Regions from separate parts of the Streptomyces sp. NBC_01224 genome, predicted to be linked through region 1. Evidence: riboswitches for the same ligand, from Rfam matches in the RefSeq annotation. Region 1 holds a riboswitch; each other region holds the start of a gene.
What was found. Region 1 has a riboswitch for cobalamin ahead of OG609_RS03245 (CbtB domain-containing protein). Riboswitches for the same ligand answer to the same signal wherever they lie in the genome.
Positions count from the first base shown of each region.

Region 1 (2,195 bases):
ACCGGTATCCGGTCACTGATCCGCCAGACCCCCGGTAGATCGCGTGAAACGGACCACAGGCGGCACGTCAGTTGTTCATACCGTGGGCCACGGGAGGGCGTCAGTCCCCCGGAGCGGGGGACAGCGGCTGCCCACAGTGCAGGTTCCACCGTCCGGAGCGGCCGCTGAGCCCGGTCAGCGTCAGCGGGGCGACGTCCAGCCGCCAGAACGCCTCCGTCGGGAGAGCGAGCGCCCCTACGATCACCGCCCGCACCACCGCAGGCTCGACGACCCCCAGCACACGGCCGCCCTCGTCGCCGTACAGGGGCTGGAGGGCATCCAGCCAGCGGCCGACCCTGGCGCAGAACTCCAGCAACGGTTCGCCGCCGTGCGGAGCCGCCGAAGGATCGGTCATCCAGGCCGACACCGCCTCCGGCTCGCTCCCGCTCACCTCCTCCAGCCGCTGTCCGTTCCACCGGCCCATGTCCCAGCCGCCGAGCGCGAGTTCGTGCTCGGCGTGCAACCCCAGTGCGTCGGCGGTCCGGGTGCACCGTTCGGACGGCCCGCAGACATACCGGTCGGCCGCAGGCACCGCTGCCGCAGCGGTCCTGGCCCGCCGGACCCCGACCGCGTCGAGCGGCGCATCGCCGTCGAAGCGGGCCTCGCGCAGCGCGGCGTTGAGCGCCGGTGAGATCAACATCACCTTTATCGTCATGACCGGGTCAACTCCCTGAAGTCTGGCCCCTCAAGTGCACCCACCATGGCATCCGGCCGTTCCGGCCCCGCCGACGGCACCATGGCCGTGCCTGCTCCCAGGCGGTATCGTCCGATGAGCATGACGAAGTGTGACGGAAGTCCGGTGAGAATCCGGCACGGTCGCGCCACTGTGAACCCGTACCCGTACGGGAAGTCAGACCCAGCACCTTCGTCTCAGGCACCACGAACGGGACGCGTGTTCCCTCAGGAGGTTCTGCCATGGCACAGACTGCTGCCCCCGCCACCGCCGTACCGGCAATCACCCCCATCTCCCTGAAGGCCATTGCCCCTTGGGCGGTCTTCTTCGGCATCCTCATGCTCGTACTGCTGTACTTCGTCGGCGCCGAGCAGGGCGCCACCGCGGTCATCTCCGGCGAAGGTGTCCACGAGTGGGTCCACGACGGCCGCCACCTCCTCGGTTTCCCCTGTCACTGACGTACCGTCCGATCCAGGGGAAATCCTCATGAACTCCATATCTGTCAGAGCCCTGCTCGTCCGCGGCATGCTGGCCGGCCTCGCCGCGGGCGCGCTCGCTCTGGTCGTCGCCTACTTCCTCGGCGAGTCCCGGGTGGACGCGGCCATCGCCCTCGAAGAGGCGCACAGCCATGACCACGGCGGCGGCGGGGAACTCGTCAGCCGCACCATGCAGTCCACCGCCGGCCTTGCCACCGGTGTGCTCGTCTTCGGTGTGGCGATCGGCGGCATCGCCGCCCTCGTCTTCTGTTACGCACTCGGCCGGATCGGCAGATTCGGCCCGCGGGCCACGGCCGCCCTGATCGCGGGTACGGCACTGCTGACGGTGTACATCGTGCCGTTCCTGAAGTACCCGGCCAACCCGCCGGCCGTCGGCAACCCCGACACGATCGGCCGACGCACCGCCCTGTTCTTCCTGATGGTCGCCCTCAGTGTGCTGCTGGCCGTCGCTGCCGTCATCTGCGGCAAGCGGCTGGCTCCACGCCTGGGCAACTGGAACGCGACGATCACCGCATCCGCCGCCTACGTCGTCGTGATCGGGGTCGCCTACGCGTTCCTGCCCTCGTTCAACGAGGTCGGAAAGGACTTCCCGGCCGGCCTGCTGTGGGAGTTCCGCCTGGCCACGCTCGCCGTGCAGGCCACTCTCTGGATCACCTTCGGCCTCGTCTTCGGCTGGCTGACGGAACGGCTTCTCGTGCCGAGTACCGACTCCGTCAGGACCGGGAACGGTGCGGCGAACCGGGCTGCCACCGCGGCCGGCTGACCGACGCACCACTGACAACCGGAAGACATCGGAACCCGCCGGGAGTTTCCCGGCGGGTTCCGTCGTCCCGTAATGCGCGGCCGAGCCGGTGCCTACGTACCCGCAAGGGGCCGGGCGACCGGGGACTCACTCCTACGCCCGCTGATCCCAGTCGATCCGGTAGTGCTTCAGCTGCGCGTCCTCCTTCACCAGGCGCATACCGACGGCTGTCATGACGTGCTGC
Region 1 covers NZ_CP108529.1:739,033-741,227, reverse strand. The annotation lists gene OG609_RS03250 (histidine phosphatase family protein) at 101-694, opposite strand; adenosylcobalamin (AdoCbl) riboswitch at 817-909, shown strand; gene OG609_RS03245 (CbtB domain-containing protein) at 955-1,170, shown strand; gene OG609_RS03240 (CbtA family protein) at 1,199-1,972, shown strand; gene OG609_RS03235 (GNAT family N-acetyltransferase) at 2,105-2,195, opposite strand, start outside.

Region 2 (2,195 bases), 8.9 Mb from region 1:
GAGGACGGACTTCGGACCGGGGCGGGCGGACTCCGCGCTCACGGAGTGCCGGGGTGCAGCTGCCCGGCCAGGTCCTGCACGGCGTCGGCGACCCGGACACCGAGCACGGCCGAGGACAGCGGGAGTACCGCGAACTTCTTGTTCTTGACCGCCGGCACGTCCGCGAGCGCCGGATCGTTCAGCAGCCGCTTTTTCTTGGCCGCCACCGTGGTGCCTCCGTAGTCGTAGATCACGACCACCTCGGGCTTGCGCTTGATGACCTGCTCCCAGGAGACGTCGCCGAAGGTGGCGTCGAGATCCGCGAAGACGTTCCTGCCCCCGGCGAGCCGGACGATCTCGTTGCCGATGCCCTTACCGCCAGCGGTGAACGCAGAGCTGTCGCCGGAGTCGTACACGAACACCGAGGGACGCGAGGAGCCCTTGAGATCTGCCTCGACCGCCGCGATCTTCTGTCGCTCCTCGGCAAGCAGCTTCTTGCCGCGCTCCGGTACGCCGAAGATCCTGGCGACTTGGGTGATCTCGGTGGCGAGCTGATCGATACCGACCTTGCCCTTGGTGCAGTTCTCGATGTTCAGCCGGGTGTTGATGCCGTCCTTCTGGAGCCCCGCCCGGTCCTGGCCCTTGGTCATGTCGAAAGCGCTGTTGTACCCGCCGTAGACGAAGTCGGGGTTGGCGCCGAGCAGCACTTCCTTGGAGGGGTACTCCTTCGCGAGCACCTTGGTCCTGGCATATGCGGACCGGTACTTCGGCAGGATTCTGTCGTCCAGGTAGGCCGTCCCGGCCAGCCGGTCCTGAAGCCCGAGGGCCAGCATGATCTCGGTGACGTGCTGGTTCATGGTGACGACCCGCTTCGGCGGGGCGTCGAAGGTCGCCTTCGTACCGCAGTTGGTGACCGTGTAGGGAAAACCGTCGACGGCCGGTGCGGCCTCTGCCTTGCCCACACCGCCCGTTCCGGAGCCGCAGCCGGTGAGCGGCAGCAGAAGCAGGGGTATGAGCGCGAGTGGTACACGGCGTATCGGGGGCATGGCCGAGCCTTTCCGGGGGATGTCCTCGTCCCCTGGGTCGTACGAGAAGGCGGCGCGGCCAGTATCTGGCTTCCGGGCTGCTGCAGCCCGGTCACAGTGGCGGGACCGTACCGGATTCACACCGGTTTCCTGACGCGCGTCGCCTGAGTTTTCGGAGGCCATTCTGTCAGACCGCGTATTCCGGCAGGGTGGCTTTGCACACGACGCGCGCAGCAGTTGTTCACAGCTACGGGAGACACTCGCAGAGCGGCGAGGTCGATGTGAGCTGCCCTGAGGGCCCGGCTTCGTGTCCGGTCAGTCGGTCGGGGGCGGGCCGTGTGCAAGGACCAGTCGCCGGTGTATTCGTCCAAGTTGATCCGCAGGGGCTCCAAGGTGTCGGTGTCGTGGACATCGGCCCGGATGATGCGGCCGGTGAAGTTCCCCCCTGGTCTTGGACAGCGGTTGCTTACGCTGCGGGGGTGAAGTCGTGCTGCAGCCTGGCTCGGGTTTCGAGTGGGGTGAGGTACCCGAACTCGGGGTGCTTGCGGAGCCTGGTGCGGTTGTACTCGACCTCGATGAAGCGGAAGATGTCAGCGCGGGCCGCCTCGCGGCTCTCCCAGACGGCGGTGCCGATCTCCGCTTTCAGCAGTCCGAAGAAGCTCTCGGCTGCGGCGTTATCGTAGCATATGCCGGTTCTTCCCATGCTCTGCCTCAGGTTCAACTCCTGTAGTTCGCGGCGGAATTCGCCACTCGTGTACTCGCTTCCGCGATCGGTGTGCATGATGCAGCCACCCTGAAGGTCACCGCGGCCGGCGGCCATCCGCAGCGCGTCGGTGACCAGCTCGGCACGATGGTGTTCGGCCATCGCGTAACCGATCACCTCGCGCGTCGCCAGGTCGATGACGGTCGCGAGATACCACCAGCCGTCGATCGTCGGCAGATAGGTGATGTCACCGACGAGCTTCATGCCGGGCCGGTTAGCGGTGAAGTCGCGGCCGACCAGGTCCGGAGCCGGTGCGGCCTTGGTGTCCTGTTGCGTCAGGTGGCGGCGTCTGCGGCGGGTGATGCCGCGGATGTCGCGCTCGCGCATGATCCGCTCGACCTTCTTCCGGTTGATCGCATGTCCCTTGCGCCGCAGCGCGGCGTGCACGCGCGGGGCGCCGTAGGCACCCCGCGAGGAGGCGTGGATCT
Region 2 covers NZ_CP108529.1:9,622,008-9,624,202, forward strand. The annotation lists gene OG609_RS44165 (FecCD family ABC transporter permease) at 1-42, opposite strand, end outside; gene OG609_RS44170 (ABC transporter substrate-binding protein) at 39-1,025, opposite strand; cobalamin riboswitch at 1,065-1,216, opposite strand; gene OG609_RS44175 (IS3 family transposase) at 1,471-2,195, opposite strand, start outside.
Region 2: linked by a shared signal. The riboswitch ahead of OG609_RS44170 (ABC transporter substrate-binding protein) and the one ahead of OG609_RS03245 (CbtB domain-containing protein) in region 1 are both predicted to bind cobalamin.

Region 3 (2,195 bases), 7.8 Mb from region 1:
CCCTTCGCGGCCGACCGTGCCGGGCTGGTCATGGGTGAGGGCGCCGCCGTCATGGTGCTGGAACGGGCGGACGACGCCGTCGCCCGGGGCGCCGCGCCGCGGGCACTGCTCGCGGGCACCGGCGCCACCACCGACGCCCACCACCCCACAAGCCCGCACCCGTCCGGCGCGGTCGCCCAGGCCGCGGTCGAGGCCGCGCTGCGCGACGCGGGCTGGGCGGCCGAGGACGTCGAGCACGTCAACGCACACGGCACGGCGACACCGATCAACGACGCCACCGAGGCAGCCCTCATCGGCCGGGTCTACCCGCACCGGCCGCCCGTCACCGCCCCGAAGGGCGTACTCGGGCACTGCATGGGGGCGGCCGGAGCGATCGAGGCCGGACTGACCGTCCTGACGCTCCAGCGCGGAGTCGTACCGCCGATCGCCAATCTGGACGCCCCTGCGCCCGAGTTCGACATCAACTGCGTCACCGGGCAACCCCTGCGGCAGCCCATCCGGCGCGCCGTCAGCCACTCCTTCGGCTTCGGCGGGCACAACGCCGTGATCGCTCTTCAGCGTCCATAGGCATCGGGCGGGTGGTGCGACGGGAGCACAGCCCGGCGTACCACCGGCCACACCGCCCATGAGCTGCGCGGAGGCTCGTGATAGCTTGCCGAAGCCAGTCAAACTCCACGTAGGGGTCAGGGAATCCGGTGAGAATCCGGAACTGACGCGCAGCGGTGAGGGGGACGGGCGGGGCCACGGCCACTGGGACACCCGCGAGTGTCCTGGGAAGGCGCCCCGTCCGTAGGAGCCCGAGTCCGAAGACCTGCTGGCACCTGCGACCCGGTACCGGGGCGCAGGACTCCGTACACCGGGCTCCGCGCATGAGCCCCGAGACGCAGAGGGACTCCGTGCCGTCCATAGCCAGCCCTGTCCGTGCCATTGCCCTGCTCTCGGCGGGACTTGTCCTGCTGACCGCCTGCGGGGGCGGAACGAGCAGCTCTGCCGCGAAGTCCGGCTCCGCCGACGGATACCCCGTGACGCTGAAGAACTGTGGACGCACCGTCACCGTCGAAGCCGCACCGCACCGGGCCGTTTCGGTCGACCAGGGATCGACGGAGATCCTGCTCTCCCTCGGCCTCGCCGACCGGCTGGCCGCCACCTCGACCTGGACCGACCCGGTGATGAAGAGCCTGGAGAAGGCCAACGCCGAGGTTCCCAGGATCGCGGACAACCGGCCGTCGTCGGAGAAGGTCCTCGACCAGGAACCCGACTTCATCAGCGCGTCATTCGAGTCGACGCTGGCCAAGGGCGGCGTTGCACCCCGCGAACAGTTCGAGGATCTCGGCGTCCCCACCTATGTCTCGCCCGCCGACTGCACCGGCAAGGACAACAGCGGCGGCGGCGACGGAGCCCGTACTGCGCCACTGACCATGGACAGCGTCTACGACGAAGTGCGCGACCTGGCCGAGGTGTTCGGCGTGCGGAAACGCGGCGACACACTCGTGGCGCAGCTGCGGGCCCGGGTGAAGAAGGCGACCGAGGGCATCGACGCCTCCGACGCCACCCTCCTCTACTGGTTCTCCGACTCCAAGGCCCCGTACCTGGCCGGCTGCTGTGGAGCGCCCGGCATCATCACCAGGGAACTCGGCGCGAAGAACGTCTTCGACGACACCCATGAGGAATGGCCCCAGATCAGCTGGGAGACCGTCGCCGACCGCAACCCCGACGTCCTGGTCATCGGAGACCTGACCCGCAAGGCACAGACCGCCGAGAGCGCCGCGAAGAAGATCGAATTCCTGGAGTCCAACCCCGTCACGAAGAACATGGACGCCGTCAGGCACAAGCGGTACGTCCTGTTGAGCGGCCAGGCCATGAACCCGTCCATCCGGACGGTCGAGGGTGTGGAACGCGTCGCCGCCGCGCTGCGCACATTCGGATTCGCGGGGTGACGGACACCGAACGGGCCACGGCGGTGGACGCGTCACGGGCCTTTGAAGCAGCCGTGCGCAGTGGCACGGGGCTACGGAAGCTGCGCGGGGGAGCCCTATGGGCCTGTGGCATCGCACTGCTCGTGCTGTCCGTCGCGGTCGCCGTCACCATCGGCCCCGCCCGTATCTCCGTCGCCGACGTCTGGTCCACGGTCGCCTCCCACCTCGGCTGGGGCCGGTCACGGCTCACCCCGATCCGGGACGGCATCATCTGGAACC
Region 3 covers NZ_CP108529.1:8,498,005-8,500,199, forward strand. The annotation lists gene OG609_RS38510 (beta-ketoacyl-[acyl-carrier-protein] synthase family protein) at 1-567, shown strand, start outside; cobalamin riboswitch at 646-833, shown strand; gene OG609_RS38515 (ABC transporter substrate-binding protein) at 870-1,937, shown strand; gene OG609_RS38520 (FecCD family ABC transporter permease) at 1,991-2,195, shown strand, end outside.
Region 3: linked by a shared signal. The riboswitch ahead of OG609_RS38515 (ABC transporter substrate-binding protein) and the one ahead of OG609_RS03245 (CbtB domain-containing protein) in region 1 are both predicted to bind cobalamin.

Region 4 (2,195 bases), 5.6 Mb from region 1:
CGACATCCACGGTGTGGTCATCACCCACCATCACCCGGACCACCACGGCCTCTCCGGGCAGGTGCGCGAGGCGTCCGGCGCCTGGATCGCCATGCACGCGGCGGACACCGCGATCGTGCGCCGCACCCGGCAGTCGGAACCAGGCACCTGGCTGAAGTACCTCGTGGCGAAGCTCACCGCGGTCGGTGCGCCCGAGGAGCATCTCGCGCCGTTGCGGGCCGCCGCGGCCGACGGGGGCCGGATGCGTACCCTGCCCGGGTTGCGGGCCGCGATGCCGGACCGGGAGATCGTGCCCGGTGAACTCCTGGACCTGGCAGGGCGCAAGGTGCGGGCGATCTGGACCCCCGGTCACACCCCCGGTCACGTCTGCCTCCACCTGGAGGAGCACCACCCCGCCGACCTGCCCGGCCGGGGGCGCCTCTTCTCCGGAGATCATCTGCTGCCGGGCATCAGCCCGCACATCGGGCTGTACGAGGACCCGGACGACGCGACGGTGACCGACCCTCTCGGGGACTACCTCGACTCCCTGGAGCGCATCGGCAGGCTCGGGGTCGCCGAAGTGCTGCCCGCCCATCAGTACGCGTTCGCGGATGCCGCGGGGCGTGTGCGGGAACTCCTGGACCATCACGAGGAGCGGCTGACCGGGCTGCTCGGACTGCTGGCCACCCCGCTGACACCGTGGCAGCTGGCCGAGCGGATGGAGTGGAACCGGCCCTGGGAGCAGATTCCGCCTGGATCACGGAACATCGCCGTCTCGGAGGCCGAGGCGCATCTGCGTCGGCTGGTGAAGCTGGGTCGCGCGGAGGCGGTGGCGGGGAGCGAGCCCGTGACGTACGTCGCAGTGTGAAGGCGGCCCACGCTCCAGCGGGCCGGAGGGCGGGCGGTGGCGCTCCTCCCGGCCCGGAACCGCTCCGACCGCGCCCGGTACAGTGGGCGAGTCGTCATCATGCCCGTTCAGGGGGAAGCCGGTGCAAATCCGGCACTGACCACGCAGCCGTGAACCGTCGTAGGAGACGGTGAGTCGGAATGCCCTGTCCGCGGTCGTGACCGGCTCGCACCACCGGAACCCCGGTGGTCGGCACCGTCGAGGTATACGGAGCCGGAGCCTGGTGCGTGAGCGTGCCTGTGCCCGGTTCCCCCGCAGGAGAGGCCCCGCCCGCCATGACCGTACGCCGCAGCGCAGCAACGCTCGCCGCCACCGCCACCGTGCTCTGTGCGGCCGCTGCCCCGGTCGCGGTCGCAGCGCCGTCCCCGTCGCCCTCGCCGTCCGCCGCACTGCCTGCCGGGCTGTACGGGACGAAGGACCCCACGTACGACGGTGTCTGGCGGCAGTCGCTGGCCTTCCTCGCTCAGCGGGTCGAGGGCGTCACGCCCGCCACGAAGTCGGTGGACTGGCTGATCGCCCAGCAGTGCGGCAACGGCGCCTACGCCGCGTACCGGCCCGACGTCTCCCAGCCGTGCACCGAGAAGACCATGCTGGACACCAATGCCACCGCGGCCGCCGTCCAGGCGCTCGTCGAGGTGGGCGGGCACCGGGACACCGTGAACAACTCGGTGCGCTGGCTGAAGTCCGTACAGAACGAGGACGGCGGCTGGGGCTACACCGCGGGCGGGGCCAGTGACGCCAACTCCACCTCGCTGGTGATCGGCGCCCTTGCCCGGCAGGGCCAGCGGATCGCGGACATCACGACCCCGGGCGGCAAGACCCCCTACGACGCACTGCTGGGGCTCGCGATCCCGTGCGACAGCAAGGACGGCGGCGCCTTCGCCTACCAGCCCGACAAGGCCGGGAAGCTCGCCGCCAACGCTGACGCCACCGCGGCCGCCGTGCTCGGCACGATGGGCAAGGCCCTGGCCGTCGGGAACAACGCCGCGGTCAAGGCGCCCAGCTGCCACCCGGGGTCCGGTCTCACGCCCGAGCAGGCCGCGCAGAACGGCGCCCACTTCCTCGCAGACGCCCTCGCGACCAGCGGTCATCTCAACCTGGCGCCGATGCCCGGCGCCACCGACTCCACCCCGCAGCCCGACTTCGGCAATACCGCGGACGCGGTCGTCGCACTGTCGGCCGCGGGCCACCAGGACAAGGCGGCCAAGGCCGTGGCCTGGCTGAAGAAGAACTCCGGGGCCTGGGCCGAGCAGAACGGTCCCGCCGCCTACGCGCAGCTCGCCCTCGCCGCGCACGCGACCGGCGCCGA
Region 4 covers NZ_CP108529.1:6,373,303-6,375,497, reverse strand. The annotation lists gene OG609_RS28695 (MBL fold metallo-hydrolase) at 1-847, shown strand, start outside; cobalamin riboswitch at 912-1,049, shown strand; gene OG609_RS28690 (prenyltransferase/squalene oxidase repeat-containing protein) at 1,162-2,195, shown strand, end outside.
Region 4: linked by a shared signal. The riboswitch ahead of OG609_RS28690 (prenyltransferase/squalene oxidase repeat-containing protein) and the one ahead of OG609_RS03245 (CbtB domain-containing protein) in region 1 are both predicted to bind cobalamin.